DNA from 4 places in the Kocuria sp. CPCC 205297 genome. Region 1 is predicted to be linked to each of the others. Evidence: riboswitches for the same ligand, from Rfam matches in the RefSeq annotation. Region 1 holds a riboswitch; each other region holds the start of a gene.
What was found. Region 1 has a riboswitch for S-adenosylmethionine ahead of RF650_RS01330 (hypothetical protein). Riboswitches for the same ligand answer to the same signal wherever they lie in the genome.

Region 1 (2,193 bases):
CGTGATCGGCGGCGTGGTCGCGTGGGTCGCCTCCCGGCTGGGGTGGTTCTACATCCTCACGGCCGCTCTCGTGATCGTGTTCGTGATCCTGGTCGCGGACAGCAGGCACGGCACGATCAAGATGGGCCCGGACCACGCGAAACCCCAGTTCAACCTGTTCACGGGGTGGGCCATGTACGCCCTGATGGGCATGGCATTCGGCTACTTCGCCTACCGCTTCGGCATGCCGCTGAGCATCCGCTCCGCTCTCTACCCCTGATCGGGTGCCGGATCCACGGTGCCGCCGGCGACGCCGTGGACACCGCGGCGCTGCTGGGGACCATCTTGGGCGTGGACAAGGGCACCCGGCGGCTTTCCGAGCTGAGCATCATCCTGGCGATCGGGCTCATGCTGTACGTGCTCATCACCGGGCGCACGGCGTTCCTGCTGGATGCGATCGTCAAGGGCGTGAGCGGATTGCGCGTGGCAGACGCCTCGGTGATGTCCGAGCTCGTGACGGTGAACCCGAAGATCACGGTCTTCATGATCGGTGAACGCGCCGCCGAGCTGATCGCCCAGGACCGGGACGCGACCGCCCGGTGAGCACGGCCGTCAAGAACCGAGCAGGCTGAGAACATGGGTGTGGCCCGGGTCCGTCCGGACCCGGGCCACACCCGATCGTGGAGTTCGCGGTCGCGGGGACCGTGCTCGCGAGGACTACGCGGGCAAGGGCTCCAGCTTGTAGAAGGACACCCCGCCGGTCACCCGGGACGCCCCGGGGACCAGGAGTCTGCTGTACTTGGCGCACCACTGGCCGCGCCCCCGTGTGTGCTGTGCGGCGAGTGCGACCTCACGGGCGTCGTCCGCGAAGTACTCGTGCTCGTGACCGTCCGATCCCGTGATGGACACCACGTGCCGGGCGGGGTCCGCCTGAACGGTGACGTCCACCCATTGTTCGCGGGTGTCGGGGTGGGATTTCTGGGTTGTCGTGTTCATGATGTCGGGCCTCTGAATTTTCCGGTCGCTTGCCGGGACCACACGTGTGGCCCCGGCCACTTCGTCATCCAATCCACCCCTGAACCGAGGGTTGGCGTACGCCGAGTTGGAGCTCTGGGCGCGCGGTGACGTCCTTGTCGTTGCGCGGGCGCATCTCGTGAAGCTGCTTCGAGCCTATCCGTGGATTCGGGGGACCAGCCAGGCGCGGACCGAGAATGTCATCAAAACTTAATCAAGCTTCTGTTGAGTAACATCTGGCACCCGGCGGCGGTTCTCATGGGGTGCGCAGGTCGCTGCGGCGCGTGCCGCGCATCCGGGAGGTGACCGTGCGAGCGCGCTCGTAGTGGCCCAGCAACTGCTCGCACACGGCACCCCACGTGCGCTCCTGCACGCACTGGCGGGCGGTGCGCGCGAAGGCGAGGCGTTTGGCGTCGTCGCCCGCGAGGTCTCGGACGCGCTCGCGCAACCCGGCCAGGTCACCCGGGGCGTAGAGCCACCCGTTACGCGAGGAGTCCACGAGGTCCAGGGGGCCGCCGCGGCCCACGGCCACCACCGGGACCCCGGAGGCCATGGCTTCCTGGATGGTCTGGCAGAACGTCTCGTGCTCACCCGGGTGCACGAACACGTCCAGCGACGCCATGGCCGTGGCGAGTTCGGTGCCCGTGAGGAAGCCCTCGAAGTGCGCGTTGGGCAATACCGAGCGCAGCGACTCCTTCCCGGGGCCGGAACCGATGATCACGAGCCGGGTGTCCGGCAGGGCGTCGATCGCGGCGAGGTCCGCGACCTGCTTCTCGGGGGCCAACCGCCCCACGTATCCCACGAGTCGCTTGCCGCCGCCCACGCGCTCGCGCCACGCGTGATCGCGCAGCGCGGGACGGAACCGACTCGTGTCCACTCCGCGGCGCCACATGTGCACCCGCTGGACGCCATGCTCGTGGAGTTGGCTGATCGACGCCGTGGAGGGAGCGAGCGTGAGGGTCGCACTGTTGTGCATCGCACGCACGTGGGACCACATGGCGGTCTCCAGCACGGACGCCCCGTAGCGTGCGGCGTAACCGGGCACGTCCGTCTGGTACACGGCCACGCACGGCAGACCCAAACCCTTGGCGGCCTGGATGGCCTGCCACCCGAGCACGAACGGGGACGCCACGTGCACCACGTCCGGCGCGAAACGGGCCAGGATGCGCTGCATGCGACTCACGGTGCAGCTCGCCACGC
Region 2 (2,193 bases), on a different contig from region 1:
ACCAGGGCTTCCTCGACGTCGTGGGTGACCATGAGCACGGTCGTGGGATCGGCGCGGTGCACGTCCAGCAGCAGATCCTGCATCCTGATCCGGGACAGGGCGTCCAGGGCCCCGAAGGGCTCGTCCAACAGCAGGACCCGCGGGTTCCGTGCCAGGGCCCGGGCGAGGGATGCGCGCTGTGCCATGCCCCCGGAGATCTCCGAGGGACGGTGATTCGCGTGGTGGGACAGGCCGACGAGCTCCAACAGCTGCGCCACCCGCCGCTTCCCCTCCTGGGCGGGAGTCCCGTGGGGCAGACCCAGTGCCACGTTGCGCGCCACGCTGCGCCACGGCAGCAACCGCGGTTCCTGGAAGCCGACGGCGCAGCGCGGGTCGATCTCGCGCACCACCGAGTCGTCGATCCGGACTTCGCCCTCGCTCGCCGTGCCGAGCCCGGCCACGGCGCGTAGCAGGGTGGACTTGCCGCACCCCGAGGGGCCCAGGACGGAGACGATCTCGCCCGGACGCACCGTGAAGGTCACGTCCCTCAGGACCTCGTGGACATGCGCTCCGTGGTGTGCGGGGAAGGACTTGCCGACCCGGTCGAAGGTGACCGCCGCGGCGTCGACGGCAGATTCCGGGCGCGTGAGGACATGGCTCAATTCATCAACTCCATCGTTCCTGGCATTAGCACCTTGCCCGCGTGGGGCTGGTTGCTGCGACGTCAACGAGCCAGGTCTCTCAGCCGCTCCGGATGGGAACCCCACCATTGAACGGGCCGGGAGCCCGCGGGTGCAAATCGTGTGACGCGCCGGGGCGTCGTCGTGACGTGCCGTAACCCCAGGTGTTTCCGAGGACCGGGGATCCCCGTTAGGATCGATGTCACAACGATCACGAGTGCCGACGTTCAGCCCTGGCTTGTCGGACGGCAACCCTCTCCCGTAGCGGGGTGCCCCAGGTGAGGATCGGGCCGCATGACACACCGCATGCGGCAAGTACGGCGCCACACAAGCGCGCTGGACCCGCAAGGTAGGCCGCCGTAGGTGGTGCACGGGGCGCGGGTCGTGTTCCTGCTGAGGGGCTGACCGAGATGAGCAAACGGATTTCCGTCAACGCGTTCGACATGACCTGCGTGGATCACCAGAGCTTCGGGTTGTGGCGCCACCCGCGGTCCCGGGCCACCGAGTACAACACCATCGAGTACTGGACGGAGCTGGCCAAGCTGCTGGAGCGGGGCAAGTTCGACGCACTGTTCCTCGCGGACGTGGTGGGCATCTACGACATCTACAAGAACTCCGCGGCTCCGGCCGTGCGTGACGGGGCCCAGGTCCCGGTCAACGACCCGTTCATGCAGGTCTCGGCCATGGCCGCCGTGACCGAGCACCTGGGCTTCGGCGTGACGAGCGCGGTGACCTACGAGCAGCCCTACACCCTGGCCCGCAAGTACGCCACACTGGATCACCTCACCAAGGGCCGCGTGGGATTCAACGTGGTGACCTCCTACCTTCCGTCCGCTGCGGAGAACCAGGGCCTGCCGCGCCAGATCGAGCACGATACGCGTTACGAGATCGCGGAGGAGTTCCTGGACGTGTGCTACAAGCTCTGGGAGGGCTCGTGGGAGGAGGACGCCGTGGTTCAGAACCGTGAGACGGGTGTCTACGCGGATCCCACCAAGGTCCATCCCATCCGGCACAGCGGGGAGCACTTCACGGTTCCCGGAGCGGGGCTCACGGCACCGTCCCCGCAGCGCACACCGCTGATCTTCCAGGCCGGCGCGTCCTCGCGCGGGCAGGCGTTCGCGGGTAAGCATGCGGAAGCCGTGTTCATCGGCGGGTTGCGCCCGGACCTCACACGTTTCGTGACTGACAAGATCCGCGACCGGGCTCAGGCCGAGGGCCGCAGCCGTGACGACGTCAAGATCTACGCGATGCTCTCCGTGGTCGTCGCGGACACGGACGAGCAGGCCCAGGAGAAGTACCGCGATTACCTGCAATACGTGGACCTGGAGGCCTCCCAGGCGATCATCGGTGGGTGGTCCGGCGTGGACCTGTCCCAGTTCGACGAGGACGAGGCCCTGAACTACATCAAGACCGACTCCATCCAGTCCTTCCTGACCCCGTTCACGCTGCAGTCCAAGGACAAGCAGTGGACGCGCGAGGAGATCGCCAAGCACTGCGCCCTGGGCGGGATGGGTGCCGTGCTCGTGGGCTCCGC
Region 3 (2,193 bases), 160 kb from region 1:
CTGGCATCGGGACGGCTGATTCGGGCGGGGACTGTGTTGGTCCAGGTCAACGAGACGCGCGTCTCAGAGGCTGGAGTTCGCAGCATCAGCCGGGGAGTCTCCGACCGAACCCTCGCTATATGACCTGAGACCGATATCGATCCCGATCACTACGAGGTGGTTCCCGTGTCCGCAAATGCCGTCGGTTTCACGCTCCTGATCCTCCGAGTCGCCCTGTTCCTGGGGAAGTTCGTGCGCGTCAAGGTGGGTTGGGTCCAGAGCCTGTTCCGCAGCGACGAGTACTACCCCGCCGGCACCATGACCAGCCGCCCGTCCTCCGTGGAACCGTTCTCCCGGCACATGTCCATCGCGGCCGTGGTTGGCGGCGTTCACCATCCTGGCGGTGGTCGGCATCGCGTTCAACGTGGCCATTTTCCAGTGGTTGGCACCCCACATCATCGGTCGCTATTGGTTCGGGCGCGGTATCGGTGACCTCCACCCGTCCATGGGTGTGACCGCCACCGGGCTGATCCTCATGCGCGTGGTGGACCCGGAGGCCAAGACCCGGTGTTCGTGATCGCGGTGCTCACGGGTCTGTTCTACTTCCATCCACGTGAGACGAAGGACCGGGAACTGCACACCCGGGAGATGGAACAGCAGGAACGAGCGGCCACTGACCCCGAGCCCGCTCGCAGCGTCCCCGGCTTGACTCCCGCCCCGCCGGGTTCGGACAATGAGGTAATAGGTCACGAGAGTCAGCGCGAAGCCCCAGCTAGCTGACCGGCAACCCTCCCTTCCGCGGTGGGGTGCCCTGGGTGAGGACCTGGCCGTGGCGTCGACCGACGTCATGCGGCAAGCGCGGGTCAATGGTGCCCGGTCACAGCACGGGCACCGTGCGGATCGCCACCGGACCCCTGATCCTTCCGAGAAGGAGTACGGCCATGAGCACCGCTCCCACCCCCGACAATCCCCAGGGCTGGTCGTTCGAAACCCGACAGATCCACGCGGGCCAGAACCCCGACCCTGTGACCGGGTCGCGCGCCCTGCCGATCCACCAGACCACGTCCTTCGTGTTCCCGGACGCCCGCACGGCGGCGGCCCGGTTCGCGCTCGAGGAGATGGGGCCCATCTACTCGCGCCTGACCAACCCCACCACGGAGGTCGTGGAGAACCGGGTCGCGTCCCTCGAGGGCGGCGTGGGGGCCCTGATGGTCTCCTCCGGGCAGGCCGCGGCCACGCTCGCGATCCTCAACCTGGGCGGCGCCGGGACCCACGTGGTGGCCAGCCCGTCCCTGTACGGCGGGTCGTACAACCTGCTCAAGCACACGCTGCCGCGCATGGGCGTGGAGACCACGTTCGTCTCGGACCCGGACAATCCCGCGCAGTGGCGGGACGCGGTGCGCGAGAACACCGTGGCGTTCTTCGGTGAATCCATCCCGAACCCCCGCAACGACGTGTTCGACATCGAGACGATCGCCGGGATCGCCCACGAGGCGGGTGTCCCGCTCATCGTGGACAACACGATCGCCACGCCCTACCTGGTGCGGCCCATCGAGTGGGGCGCGGACATCGTGCTGCACTCGGCCACCAAGTTCCTGGGCGGCCACGGCACGGCGATCGGCGGGTTCATCGTGGACACCGGAGCGTTCGACTACTCGTGGGACCCCGAGCGCTTCCCCGGTTTCAACCAACCGGACGAGACGTACAACGGACTCGTCTACGCCCGCGATCTCGGTGCGGACGGTGCCTTCGGCGTCAACCTCTCGTACGTCCTCAAGGCGCGCGTGCAGTTGCTGCGCGATCTGGGGACCTCGATCTCTCCGTTCAACGCGTTCTTGATCGAGCAGGGCATCGAGACGCTGTCGTTGCGCATGGAACGTCACGTGGCCAACGCGCAGAAGGTCGCCGAGTGGCTCGAGGCCCGCCCCGAGGTGCGCTCGGTGTCCTACGCAGGTCTCGAGTCCTCGCGCTGGCACGACCGCGCCCTGAAGTACGCGCCCAACGGCGCCGGGTCGGTGCTCGGCTTCGTGCTCGACGGCGGTCGGGACGCCGGTGTCGCGTTCGTGGACGCCCTGAGCCTGCACTCCAACGTGGCGAACATCGGTGACGTGCGCTCGCTCGTGATCCACCCCGCCTCCACGACGCACGCCCAGCTCAAGGACGAGGAGCAGCTCGCCGCGGGCGTCGAGCCGGGCTTCGTGCGACTGTCCGTGG
Region 4 (2,193 bases), 210 kb from region 1:
CGAGCGCGCGGGCGATCCCCACGCGCTGCTTCTGACCACCCGAGAGCTGCTCGGGGTAGTTCCCGGCGCGCTCGGTCAAGCCCACGAACTCCAACAGTTCCGCGACCCGCGCCTTGCGTTCCTCGGGCTTCCACCCGGCACGCTTGAGCGGGTACTCGATGTTGCCCGCCACGGTGCGTGACGTGAACAGGTTGAACTGCTGGAAGATCATCCCGATCTTGCGGCGGATGGGCGCCAGCTGGGACTCGCTGCGCCCGTCCACACGGCTACCGGCGACCTCGAGCGTCCCGGACGAGATCGGTTCCAGGCCGTTGATCAGCCGCACGAGGGTGGACTTGCCCGCCCCCGAGTAGCCGATCACCGCGAAGATCTCACCGCGGCGGATGTCCAGGTCCACGGAGTCCACCGCGGTCACGGTGTGCGGGCGGCGTTTGGACCCCGTGACGAAGACCTTGCTCACGTCCCGGAAACTGACCAGGGTGTCCGCCGTGGCGGACGGGCTCACTTGGTCTGCTCCTTGAGGTCCTGCGAGTAGCGGGCCAGCAAGTCCTTGAGCTCCTGCTGATCCACCTTGGTGGGCACTGCGGTGCCCTTGGTCTCGGTCTTCTCCGCGTCCTGGACCTTGTCGTCGTAGTAGAAGCTCGCGACCTTCTTCAGGGTCTCGTTGTCCGCGTTCGCCTCGGTCGCGGCGAAGAGGTTGTCGTACACCTTGGCACTGTCCGCGGTGGGATCGTCCTGAGCCAGCGCGGACTTGGGATCGATGTTCGCGCGGTCCAGGAAGTCGTTGTTGACCACGGAGGCGGCCACGGAGTCCATGGACAGCACGGTCTGCTCGGCGGAGACCGGGCGGACCGTGACCTTGGACTTGGCGGTGTCGATGTCCTGCTCGGTGGGGGCGATCGTGTCCTTGGTGAACTCCACGAGACCCTGCTGGTGCAAGAGGTTCAAGGCGCGGGACAGGTTGATCGAGTCGTTCGGCACGGCGATCTCGTCACCCTGCTTGAAGTCGCCCACGGATTTCACGCTCTTGGAGTACAGCCCCAGCGGGAAGATGGACGTGGAGCCCACGGGAGTGATGGTGTCCCCGGAGTTGTTGTTGTAATCGGCGAGGTACGCGATGTGCTGGAACCAGTTCATGTCGATGTCACCGCTCTTCAGAGCGGGGTTCGGCTGGCTGTAGTCACTGAAGTCCACGTACTCGACCGTGATGTCGTTGTCCGCGGCGACCTGCTTCAACGCGTCTTGCACGGGGGTCGAGCCCACGATCCCGACGGTGATCTTGCCGTCCGCGGCCGGGTCCGAGTTGTCGGAGCCGCCGCCGCACGCGGTGAGGGTGAGGCCCAGGGTGGTGGCCAACACGACGGGAATCAAACGCTTGGTTCGCATGATCATGCCTTTCCAGGGTTCTGTGACGGGGACTCGCGGGGCGAACAGTCCCCCCTGGATGAGGGCTCACGGGACGGGCACGTGCTGATTTCCGGGGAACCGCACTTGCCGTGATCTGTTGCAACCGCGACCGGATGGTCATCTGGGGCACCCCGCTACGGGAGAGGGTTGCCGTCCGGCCAGCCAGAGCTACGCGCCGGATCTCGTCATCCACCCGGAATTCTAGCACGGCCCTGCCATGGGCCGACGACCGCAGGAAGGGCCCTATGCCATCCCGGCGATACGTTCGTCCGCGCGGGCCCGGGCCCACTCCTCCGCCCCCAGGACGTCCTCGAGGGTGGGCCGCGTGACGCCGTCGTGATCCTCCAGCACACGCTCGACCATGTCCACGATCTGCGTGAAGCCGAGCGCCCCGCGGTGGAACGCGTGCACGGCCTGCTCGTTGGCGGCGTTGAACACCGCGGGCCACGTCCCGCCGCGCGAACCCGCGTGCTTCATGAGCTCCACGGCGGGGAACGCCTGCGAATCGAGCGGTTCGAACGTCCACTGTGCGGCCCGGGTCCAGTCGCACCCCGCGGCGGCGCCGGTCACGCGGTGGGGCCAGCCGATTCCGAGCGCGATGGGCAGGCGCATGTCCGGCGGGGACGCCTGCGCCAGGGTGGATCCGTCCACGAACTCCACCATGGAGTGCACGACCGATTGCGGATGCACGGTGACGTCGATCCGGTCCAGGGGGACGTCGAACAGTAGGCTCGCCTCGAGCACCTCCAGTGCCTTGTTGACCATGGTCGCGGAGTTCGTGGTGAC

Region 2: another riboswitch for S-adenosylmethionine. It lies ahead of RF650_RS12820 (LLM class flavin-dependent oxidoreductase); the one in region 1 lies ahead of RF650_RS01330 (hypothetical protein).
Region 3: another riboswitch for S-adenosylmethionine. It lies ahead of RF650_RS00580 (bifunctional o-acetylhomoserine/o-acetylserine sulfhydrylase); the one in region 1 lies ahead of RF650_RS01330 (hypothetical protein).
Region 4: another riboswitch for S-adenosylmethionine. It lies ahead of RF650_RS00350 (MetQ/NlpA family ABC transporter substrate-binding protein); the one in region 1 lies ahead of RF650_RS01330 (hypothetical protein).

What each region holds. Positions count from the first base shown of each region.
Region 1 covers NZ_JAVKPY010000001.1:276,027-278,219, reverse strand. The annotation lists gene RF650_RS01345 (BCCT family transporter) at 1-259, shown strand, start outside; partial or broken gene RF650_RS01340 (hypothetical protein) at 166-393, shown strand; partial or broken gene RF650_RS01335 (GMC oxidoreductase) at 439-582, shown strand; gene RF650_RS01330 (hypothetical protein) at 697-975, opposite strand; SAM riboswitch class IV at 996-1,138, opposite strand; gene RF650_RS01325 (glycosyltransferase family 4 protein) at 1,250-2,193, opposite strand, start outside.
Region 2 covers NZ_JAVKPY010000017.1:20,920-23,112, reverse strand. The annotation lists gene RF650_RS12825 (ABC transporter ATP-binding protein) at 1-641, opposite strand, end outside; SAM riboswitch class I at 649-740, opposite strand; SAM riboswitch class IV at 869-983, shown strand; gene RF650_RS12820 (LLM class flavin-dependent oxidoreductase) at 1,061-2,193, shown strand, end outside.
Region 3 covers NZ_JAVKPY010000001.1:112,085-114,277, reverse strand. The annotation lists gene RF650_RS00585 (hypothetical protein) at 383-556, shown strand; SAM riboswitch class IV at 724-844, shown strand; gene RF650_RS00580 (bifunctional o-acetylhomoserine/o-acetylserine sulfhydrylase) at 921-2,193, shown strand, end outside.
Region 4 covers NZ_JAVKPY010000001.1:65,926-68,118, forward strand. The annotation lists gene RF650_RS00345 (methionine ABC transporter ATP-binding protein) at 1-505, opposite strand, end outside; gene RF650_RS00350 (MetQ/NlpA family ABC transporter substrate-binding protein) at 502-1,386, opposite strand; SAM riboswitch class IV at 1,483-1,597, opposite strand; gene dxr (1-deoxy-D-xylulose-5-phosphate reductoisomerase) at 1,651-2,193, opposite strand, start outside.